DNA from 4 places in the Pseudomonas sp. NFX15 genome. Region 2 is predicted to be linked to each of the others. Evidence: predicted binding sites of a transcription regulator. Region 2 holds the regulator's gene; each other region holds the start of a gene.
What was found. The regulator FliA, encoded in region 2, starts transcription of late flagellar genes. The targets are predictions, from matches to a motif close to CTAAAGTTTNNNNNNNNNNNGCCGNTAA.
Positions count from the first base shown of each region.

Region 1: J1D76_RS06815 (methyl-accepting chemotaxis protein) is a predicted target of FliA. The motif match lies at 1,388-1,415, and genes of this name have one in related genera.
Region 3: motA (flagellar motor stator protein MotA) is a predicted target of FliA. The motif match lies at 1,106-1,133, and genes of this name have one in related genera.
Region 4: J1D76_RS05050 (methyl-accepting chemotaxis protein) is a predicted target of FliA. The motif match lies at 1,103-1,130, and genes of this name have one in related genera.

Region 1 covers NZ_JAFMPV010000004.1:313,167-315,369, forward strand. The annotation lists gene J1D76_RS06815 (methyl-accepting chemotaxis protein) at 1-1,277, opposite strand, end outside; gene J1D76_RS06820 (LysR substrate-binding domain-containing protein) at 1,466-2,203, opposite strand, start outside.
Region 2 covers NZ_JAFMPV010000020.1:68,191-70,393, reverse strand. The annotation lists gene J1D76_RS20025 (chemotaxis response regulator CheY) at 1-355, opposite strand, end outside; gene fliA (RNA polymerase sigma factor FliA) at 523-1,263, opposite strand; gene fleN (flagellar synthesis regulator FleN) at 1,260-2,090, opposite strand.
Region 3 covers NZ_JAFMPV010000007.1:204,787-206,989, reverse strand. The annotation lists gene J1D76_RS10635 (HDOD domain-containing protein) at 1-1,035, opposite strand, end outside; gene motA (flagellar motor stator protein MotA) at 1,203-2,054, shown strand; gene motB (flagellar motor protein MotB) at 2,058-2,203, shown strand, end outside.
Region 4 covers NZ_JAFMPV010000003.1:279,127-281,329, forward strand. The annotation lists gene J1D76_RS05045 (SDR family NAD(P)-dependent oxidoreductase) at 1-773, opposite strand, end outside; gene J1D76_RS05050 (methyl-accepting chemotaxis protein) at 1,161-2,203, shown strand, end outside.

The DNA.
Region 1 (2,203 bases), on a different contig from region 2:
AATTCTTCCACGGCGCCCGCCATGCTGGTGATTTCGCCGGACTGCTGCTCCATCCCTTCGTAGGCACCGCCGGACAGCCCCGACAATGCCTGGGCGCGGCTGTTGACCTCTGCCGACGCGTTGCGGATGTGCTCGACCATCGTCGACAAGGCCTGGCTCATCTGGTTGAACGCGCGGGCCAGCTGGCCAATCTCGTCGTTGCTCGACACGCTCAGGCGCACGCTCAAATCACCAGCACCCAAGGCCTCGGCCTGACGCACCAGATCCCCCAGCGGCGCCAGTTTGCTGCGCAACAACCAGACCGCAGCGCCGACCGCCAGCAACATGGCCAGCAAACTGCCGATGGCCAACTGCAAGCCGACGCTCCAGGTCACGGCGCGGATTTCGCGTTTGGGCATGCTCGCCACCACCGACCACGGGCCACCGTCGAACGGGACGGCCAGGCTGTAGAAGTCTTCGGACTTGTCACTCCAGAACTCCCCCTTGCCCGGGGTTTTCGCCAGATTGGCGATGGTCGGGACGGCCTGATCCGGTACCTCGACACCGGCAATGGGCACCAGCCATTTATTCTGTTCGTCGAGCAACGCCAGGGAACCGGTCTGGCCGATACGGAAGCGCTTGAGGTTGGCGAATTGCGCAGTCTGCGCATCGGTGTAATCAAATCCTACGAACAGCACCGCAATGACCTTGCCACTGCTATCCCGAACCGGGGTGTACTGGGTCATGTAGGAGCGATCGAACAACAAGGCACGACCGACGTAGCCCTGCCCCGCCATCAACTTCTCGTAAGCCGGGTGTGCATGATCGAGCAAAGTGCCAATGGCCCGGTTACCGTCCTGTTTGGTCAGCGAAGTGCTGACCCGGATGAAGTCCTCGCCACTGCGCACAAACAGCGTGGCGACACCGGCGGTCATTTGCTTGAACTCGTCGACCTCCTTGAAGTTGTTGTTCAGCACTTCGCTGCCCAGATGCAAACCCGGGGTCTGCACGCCGGCCACCGTGACCGGTTCGTCCGGGTGCACGCTCAGGCCGGCGCTGAAACGCTTTTCGAACAGCCCGCTCAAGCGCTGGGTGCTTTCACGCAAGGTGCCGTGGAAGGTGCTCAATTGATCGGCCAGCAAACGGGCCTCGCTGGCCAGGTGCTCTTCCCGGGTGGCGAGGTTGGCCGAATCCAGCGAACGCAGGGCGAACACGGTGCTGCCGCTGATGACGATTGCCAGGATCACGGCGAGGGCTAGCCCCAGCTGAGAGGCGATGCGAGCGCGAGGTTGAGGCATGACAACTCCTGGCCGAGTGACCGGATCGTCCTGATCGCGACGCACACTCAGCAAAATTTTCCGGTAATGGGGCAATAACGGCGAACCTGTACGGAGGTTCCATTTGCCAATATTCGGCGGCAAACCTGAATACTTGAGTGATTCACCGGGAGATCGCAGGATGCCGCCATCGCGACGGCTTCATCGTTTCAGCTCAGGTGCTCGACGGCCGGCAGTTCCATGGAGCGCACTTCGCCTTGCAGGAAGTCGCTGAGCCGGCGCATGCGCTCGCCTCCGGGCCGGGTTTTTGGCCAGACGAGGTAGTAACACAAGCCGCTGGCCACCGCCGTCGGCCACGGCAAACTCAAGCGACCCTGGGCGACATCTTCCGCCACCATCAGCAGATCACCCATCGACACGCCATAACCGCGTGCGGCAGCGATCATGCCCAGCTCCAAGGTGTCGAACACCTGGCCGCCCTTCAGCGACACCTGCTCGGCCAGGCCCATGCGTTCCAGCCAGTTGCGCCAGTCACGGCGGTCTGGCGTAGGGTGCAACAATTCCGTGTGTGACAGACGCTCGGCATCCCAAGGCTGATCATTGAGCAAATTGGCCGCGCCGACCGGGATCAATTCCTCGGGGAACAGGTAACTCGCCTCCCAGTCCGGTGGGAAATGCCCGTCGCTCAACAGCACCGCACAGTCGAAGGGCTCGTCGTTGAAATCCACCGAATCAACGTCCATCCACGCACTGGTCAACTGCACTTCGTTGCCCGGCTGCAAGTGCCGGAAGCGACTGAGCCGGGCCAGCAACCAGCGCATGGTCAGGGTCGACGGGGCTTTCATGCGCAGGATGTCGTCTTCAGCGCGCAAGGTATTGCAGGCGCGTTCCAGGGCCGTGAAACCTTCGCGAATACCCGGCAACAGCAACCGGGCCGATTCGGTCAG
Region 2 (2,203 bases):
AAATCTTCTCGATTTTTTCTTTCAACGCCTGGGCCGTAAAGGGTTTGACCACATAGCCGTTAACGCCGGCCTGGGCCGCTTCGATGATCTGCTCGCGCTTGGCTTCAGCGGTGACCATCAACACCGGCAGGTGCTTGAGCTTTTCATCGGCGCGCACGTGGCGCAGCAGATCGATTCCGGTCATGCCAGGCATGTTCCAGTCCGTTACCAGAAAGTCGATGCTTCCGCTGTTGAGCACCGGGATGGCGGTAGTGCCATCGTCGGCCTCGACGGTGTTGGTGAACCCAAGGTCACGCAGCAGGTTCTTGATGATCCGCCGCATCGTTGAGAAGTCATCAACGATGAGGATTTTCATGTTCTTGTCCAATTCGACCTCCAAGCAGTCTTAAACGCGCCCAGCACCTGGACGCGCCATTTCAATCAATCCGGCAAAGCACTCAATGACTGTCTGGAGCACAACAGATCGCGACCGGTGTGGTTCAACACCCCATCGGCCCCGTTCGCAGTGTCCCCACACTGCCTTCAGCGCGCTCGCCACTCCCCCAAACGCCCCCGCAAACGGGCCGCGCACTGGCTGTGTAACTGGCTGACCCGCGATTCGCTGACCCCCAGGACCTCACCGATTTCCTTGAGGTTCAACTCTTCGTCGTAGTACAGCGCCAACACCAGTCGCTCACGCTCCGGCAAATTGGCAATCGCATCCGCCAGCGCCGCCTGGAAGCGTTCATCTTCCAGATCGCGTAACGGCTCGAGATGAGCACTTGCGCCATCCTCGTGCAGCCCTTCGTGTTCGCCGTCCTGCAACAGGTCGTCGAAACTGAATAAGCGGCTGCCCAGGGTGTCGTTCAAAATCCCGTAATAATCGTCGAGACTCAATTGGAGTTCGGCCGCAACTTCGTGATCTTTAGCGTCACGACCGGTTTTCGCTTCAATCGAGCGAATCGCGTCGCTGACCATGCGCGTATTGCGGTGGACCGAGCGTGGCGCCCAGTCCCCCTTGCGCACTTCATCGAGCATCGCGCCGCGGATTCGAATGCCCGCGTACGTCTCGAAACTGGCGCCTTTGCTGGCGTCATATTTGGTCGACACTTCAAGCAGGCCGATCATCCCGGCCTGGATCAGGTCTTCGACCTGGACACTGGCTGGCAAGCGTGCCAGCAAGTGGTAGGCAATGCGTTTTACCAGCGGCGCGTAACGCTCGATCAGCTCGTACTGCGCATCGCGGGCCGATTTTTTATAGAGGTTGTAACCGCTGGCTGTCATAGCACAGGCCCTGCTGTCTGTTGCACGAGACGCTCGACGAAGAACTCCAGGTGCCCACGCGGGTTGGCCGGCAAAGGCCAGGTATCGACCTTCTGCGCGATGGCCTTGAAGGCCAGCGAGCACTTGGAACGCGGGAACGCTTCGTAGACCGCACGCTGCTTCTGCACGGCCTTGCGCACGCTTTCGTCGTAGGGCACGGCGCCGACGTATTGCAGAGCGACATCGAGGAAGCGATCGGTGACCTTGGTCAACTTGGCGAACAGGTTGCGCCCTTCCTGCGGGCTCTGGGCCATGTTGGCCAGGACGCGGAAGCGGTTCATGCCATAGTCGCGGTTGAGCAACTTGATCAGGGCGTAGGCATCGGTAATCGAGGTCGGCTCGTCGCACACCACCAGCAACACTTCCTGGGCGGCACGTACGAAACTGACTACCGAGTCACCAATGCCCGCAGCGGTGTCGATCACCAATACGTCAAGGTTATCGCCGATGTCGCTGAAGGCCTGGATCAGCCCAGCGTGCTGCGCAGGGCTCAGATGAACCATGCTCTGTGTGCCGGACGCCGCCGGAACGATACGGATGCCGCCGGGCCCCTGCAGCAGTACGTCGCGCAGCTCGCAGCGGCCTTCGATCACGTCGGCCAGGGTCCGTTTGGGTGTCAGGCCCAGCAGGACGTCGACGTTTGCCAGCCCCAGGTCGGCGTCCAGCAGCATGACGCGCCGGCCAAGCTCAGCGAGGGCCAGGGACAAGTTTACAGACACGTTAGTTTTCCCGACGCCACCTTTGCCGCCGGTCACCGCGATCACCTGAACGGGATGCATGCTGCCCATATTATTTCTTTACCTTGTCTTGCATAGACGGAGGCCACATTACTGGCTGCGCGTTCGCTAACGGAACAATGCATGGCAGACCATCGATGTAGGTACAAAAACTATTCATTAAT
Region 3 (2,203 bases), on a different contig from region 2:
GGCGCTGGGCCCTGCGGCTGGCAGCAAACCGGCATGAATGCGGTTCGTGCCCCATGGCCAAAGCAGCGCTTCGGCCGGGTGCCAGAGGTCGGGCATGGCGTGTTGATGGGCGCTGTTGGCGGCTTGTTGGTGCAATTGCTGTTGCAACTCGTCCATCGGCATTTGCAGGTACAGGCCGGTCAAGTACTGCCAGCGCCGACTGTGCGGGCTGTCCCAGGCGTGTTGCGCCGACAGTGCCAGACCGTTGGCCAGCAATACCGTATTGGCCGGCTGATTGAGCCAGCGGCGCAGGGTCGGATCGTCATCCAGGCGGTTCTGCTGGCGCAACGGGTGCGCGTTGTCGCGGGCGATGCGCAGGACTTTCACCAGCTCGCGCTGCTCGGTGAGCAACAGTCGATAACCTTGCTGCACCCAGATCGGCAGGCGCCAGATTTCCACCAGCGCTTGGCCGATGTCGAGCAAGCGCACACCAAACAGTTGCTTTTCGACCTTGCGGGCCGACTCACCTTTATGGATGACCCGCAACTCCCAGTCTTCGAGCAACTTCGGGTGCGTCAGCGCCAATGGCCACAACGGCGACAGAAACAGCAGGCTGCCCCAATGGATGTCCTGCCACAGCCGCGCCAGGCGACTGGCAAAAAAACCGTTGGCCTGTTGCGTGGCGTGCTGGCTGATCATTTGTATCTGCCGCAAGGCTTTGGGAATCTCGGCCTGAGGCATCGCGGGCAATCGCGCCAGCAGTTCTTCGGTGCGTTTGAGTCCGAGGCGATTGATCGCGATCTCGAGGTTTTCCGCAGGCTCGGTCATGACACCATGGGTGTGCCGGTTGGCTTCGCGAATCACGCTCAAGGCCAGGGCCGGGCTGCCTTGCATGAGGTCGGCGATGTCGCGCAGCGAGCTGCGATTATCGCGGATGGCCTTGCAGACCCGGTCGTGGCTGGCTTGCGGGACGGGGAGGCGAACGCCATCGAGAAGCTTGACCCAGCCTTCGAGCGTGGTTGGTTTTGGCGTTGGAACGTTCGTTTCGTTAACCATGGTGGGAGGCGATCATCGTCAACAATACCTGTGCCCGTAGGGGGTCAAATTAGCTTTTCGCCTGAACTGGCTATAGTCTGGCGCAGTTTTGCCGATAAGTAGAAGAAGAGATTTTTTAACTTCCGAATATGACCTTGAACCCGACTCAGTAAGTGCTCTCCTAACCTATGGCTAAAATTATCGGCATCATCGTCGTATTCGCGAGCGTGCTCGGCGGATACGTGCTTTCCCACGGCAAGATTGCCGCCCTGATCCAGCCTTTCGAGGTGATGATTATCGGCGGTGCTGCCCTCGGTGCATTCTTGCAGGCCAACCCCGGCTATATGACGATGCACGTGCTCAAGAAATCCCTGGGCATGTTCAGTTCGCGTTTCAACCACGCCTTCTACCTGGAAGTGCTGGGCCTGATCTACGAGATCCTCAACAAGAGCCGCCGCGAAGGCATGATGGCCATTGAAGGCGACATCGAAGATGCCGCGGCGAGCCCGATCTTTGCCAAGTACCCGACGGTGCTCAAGGACGAGCGCATGACCGCGTTCATCTGCGATTACCTGCGCATCATGTCTTCCGGCAACATGGCGCCCCATGAGCTGGAAGGCCTGTTCGACATGGAACTGTTCAGCCTCAAGGAAGACCTGGAACACCCATCCCACGCGGTCAACGGCATTGCCGACGCCATGCCGGGTTTCGGTATCGTCGCGGCGGTACTGGGTATCGTGGTGACCATGGCTTCGCTGGGTGAAGGCGACCAGAAATCCATCGGCCTGCACGTCGGCGCGGCACTGGTAGGTACCTTCTTCGGTATTCTCGCTGCCTACGGCTTCTTCGGCCCGCTGGCGCATTCCCTGGCCCACGATGCCAAGGAAGAGCTGAACGTCTACGAAGCCATCAAGGCCTCGCTGGTGGCATCGGCTTCCGGCATGCCGCCATCGCTGGCCGTGGAGTTCGGGCGCAAGGTGCTGTACCCGGCGCACCGCCCAAGCTTCGCCGAGCTGGAACAAGCGGTTCGCGGTCGCTAAGCCATGGAAAACAATCAGCCGATAATCATCAAGCGCGTCAAGCGCTACGCCGGCGGGCACCACGGGGGCGCCTGGAAAATTGCCTTCGCGGACTTTGCCACGGCGATGATGGCGTTCTTCCTGGTGTTGTGGCTGCTGTCCACCGCCAC
Region 4 (2,203 bases), on a different contig from region 2:
AGAATCTGGTTGCCGTCGGCCACGGCCTTGTCGTAGTCCTTGAGGTAAAACAGCCCTGCCCCTTCGGAACGCACGTAGCCGTCACCGGCTTCGTCGAACACGTTGCAGCGCCCTTTGCGCGACAACATCGAGGCCTTGGAGAAAATCAGGAAGCCGAACGGGTGCAAGTGCAGGCTGACGCCACCGCTCAGTGCCTCGTCGATCTCGCCGCTCTGAATCGCCTGGCAGGCCTGGTGAAACGCCACCAGTGACGAAGAACAGGCGGTGTCGACGGCCATGCTCGGGCCGTGCAGGTCATAGAAGTACGACAGGCGATTGGCGGCAATGCTGAAAGTGTTTCCCGTGGCCGTGGACGCATCCACCAGCGACAGGTCATGGGACAGGCGATACGCGTAATCGGTGCTGGCGATGCCCAGGTACACGCCGCAGCGGCTGCCCCGCAGGCTGGACGGCTTGACGCCGGCGTTCTCGAACACTTCCCAGCCCAGCTCCAGCAACAGGCGCTGCTGAGGATCCATGATCGCGGCTTCGCGGGGCGAAATGCTGAAGAAGCCTGCGTCGAAGGTGGAAATATCCCCCAGGGTGCCGGCAGCAAAGGTGTAGGACGTGCCGGGGTTGGCCTTGTCCGGGTGGAAAAACGCATCGCGGGACCAGCGGGAAGGGTCGACCTGCGTGATGAAGTCATGCCCTTCCAGCAGGTTCTGCCAAAAAGTTGCGTGAGTGGAGCCGGGAAACCGGAAGGAAGCCCCAATAATTGCAACTTTTCTACGCATGACTTGATCCACCATTTTTATTTTCCTGGCGCCAACGCCATCACCTCGTGCGATGGGTGCATCGAACAGCTGCGGATGTCCGATAAAAGCGCAGGAAATTTACTGAATTCAGTTAGTTGATAACTCTGTTCTTATCGTTAGGGAGTCGCCGGAACCCCCGCCGTCTCGACCGCGAACCTTCATGGGGTTACACACGGGAGCCATGGCGAGGGGCGCGAAATGATACGCGGAGCGGCCCTTCAGGGAAACCCTGATGAGCCCGTAATCCTATTGGTTGGATCCATATTTCCTACAGGCGGTAGGCCGCGCATCTGACAACAAAAAATAAATTCAATTAAACCGTCCCACGGCCGACAACCCGTCAAAGCCTTGCGGACAGAAAAAGCCATGCGTAACAACCAGCCAGTCACACAACGCGAGCGGACCTTCCCGGCTCAGCAACGGTTGATCTCCACCACCGACGCCAAAGGTGTGATCACCTACTGCAATGACGCCTTCGTCGACATCAGCGGGTTTTCCCGTGAGGAGCTGATCCGCGCGCCGCATAACCTGGTGCGTCACCCCGACGTCCCGACGGCCGTCTTCGCGCACATGTGGGGCACACTCAAACAAGGCTTGCCATGGATGGGCATTGTCAAGAATCGCTGCAAGTCCGGTGACCACTACTGGGTCAACGCCTATGTGACACCGGTCTTCGAAGGCAATCAGGTGATCGGTTACGAGTCGGTGCGGGTCAAGCCCAGCGCCGAGCAGATCCGCCGTGCCGAAGCGCTCTACCAACGCATCAACCAGGGCAAGTCGGCGATCCCCTCCACTGACAAGTGGCTGCCGATCCTGCAGGACTGGCTGCCGTTCATCCTGGTCAGCCAGTTGAGCTTCATGATCGGCGCGACGCTCAACTCCCACTGGGGCTTTGCCCTGGCGGCGGGGTTGTCGGTGCCGCTGGGACTGATGGGCCTGCAATGGCAGCAGCGCGGCCTCAAGCGTTTGCTGCGCCTGGCCGAGCAGACCACGTCCGACCCGCTGATCGCGCAGATGTACACCGACAGCCGTGGCGCCCAGGCGCGCCTGGAAATGTCCATCCTCAGCCAGGAAGCACGCCTGAAAACCTGCCTGACGCGTTTGCAGGACACCGCCGAACACCTGACCGACCAGGCCCGGCAATCCGACGCCCTGGCGCACAACAGTTCCAGCGGCCTGGAACGCCAACGCGTCGAGACCGAGCAAGTGGCGACCGCCGTCAACCAGATGGCGGCCACCACCCAGGAAGTCGCCAGCCACGTGCAACGCACCGCTGACGCCACCCAGGAAGCCAATCGCCTGACCGGTCGTGGCCGGGACATCGCCGGGGAAACCCGCGAAGCCATCCAGCGCCTGTCGGTGGTGGTCGGTGAAACCGGTGTGACCGTGACCCAACTGGCCAAGGACAG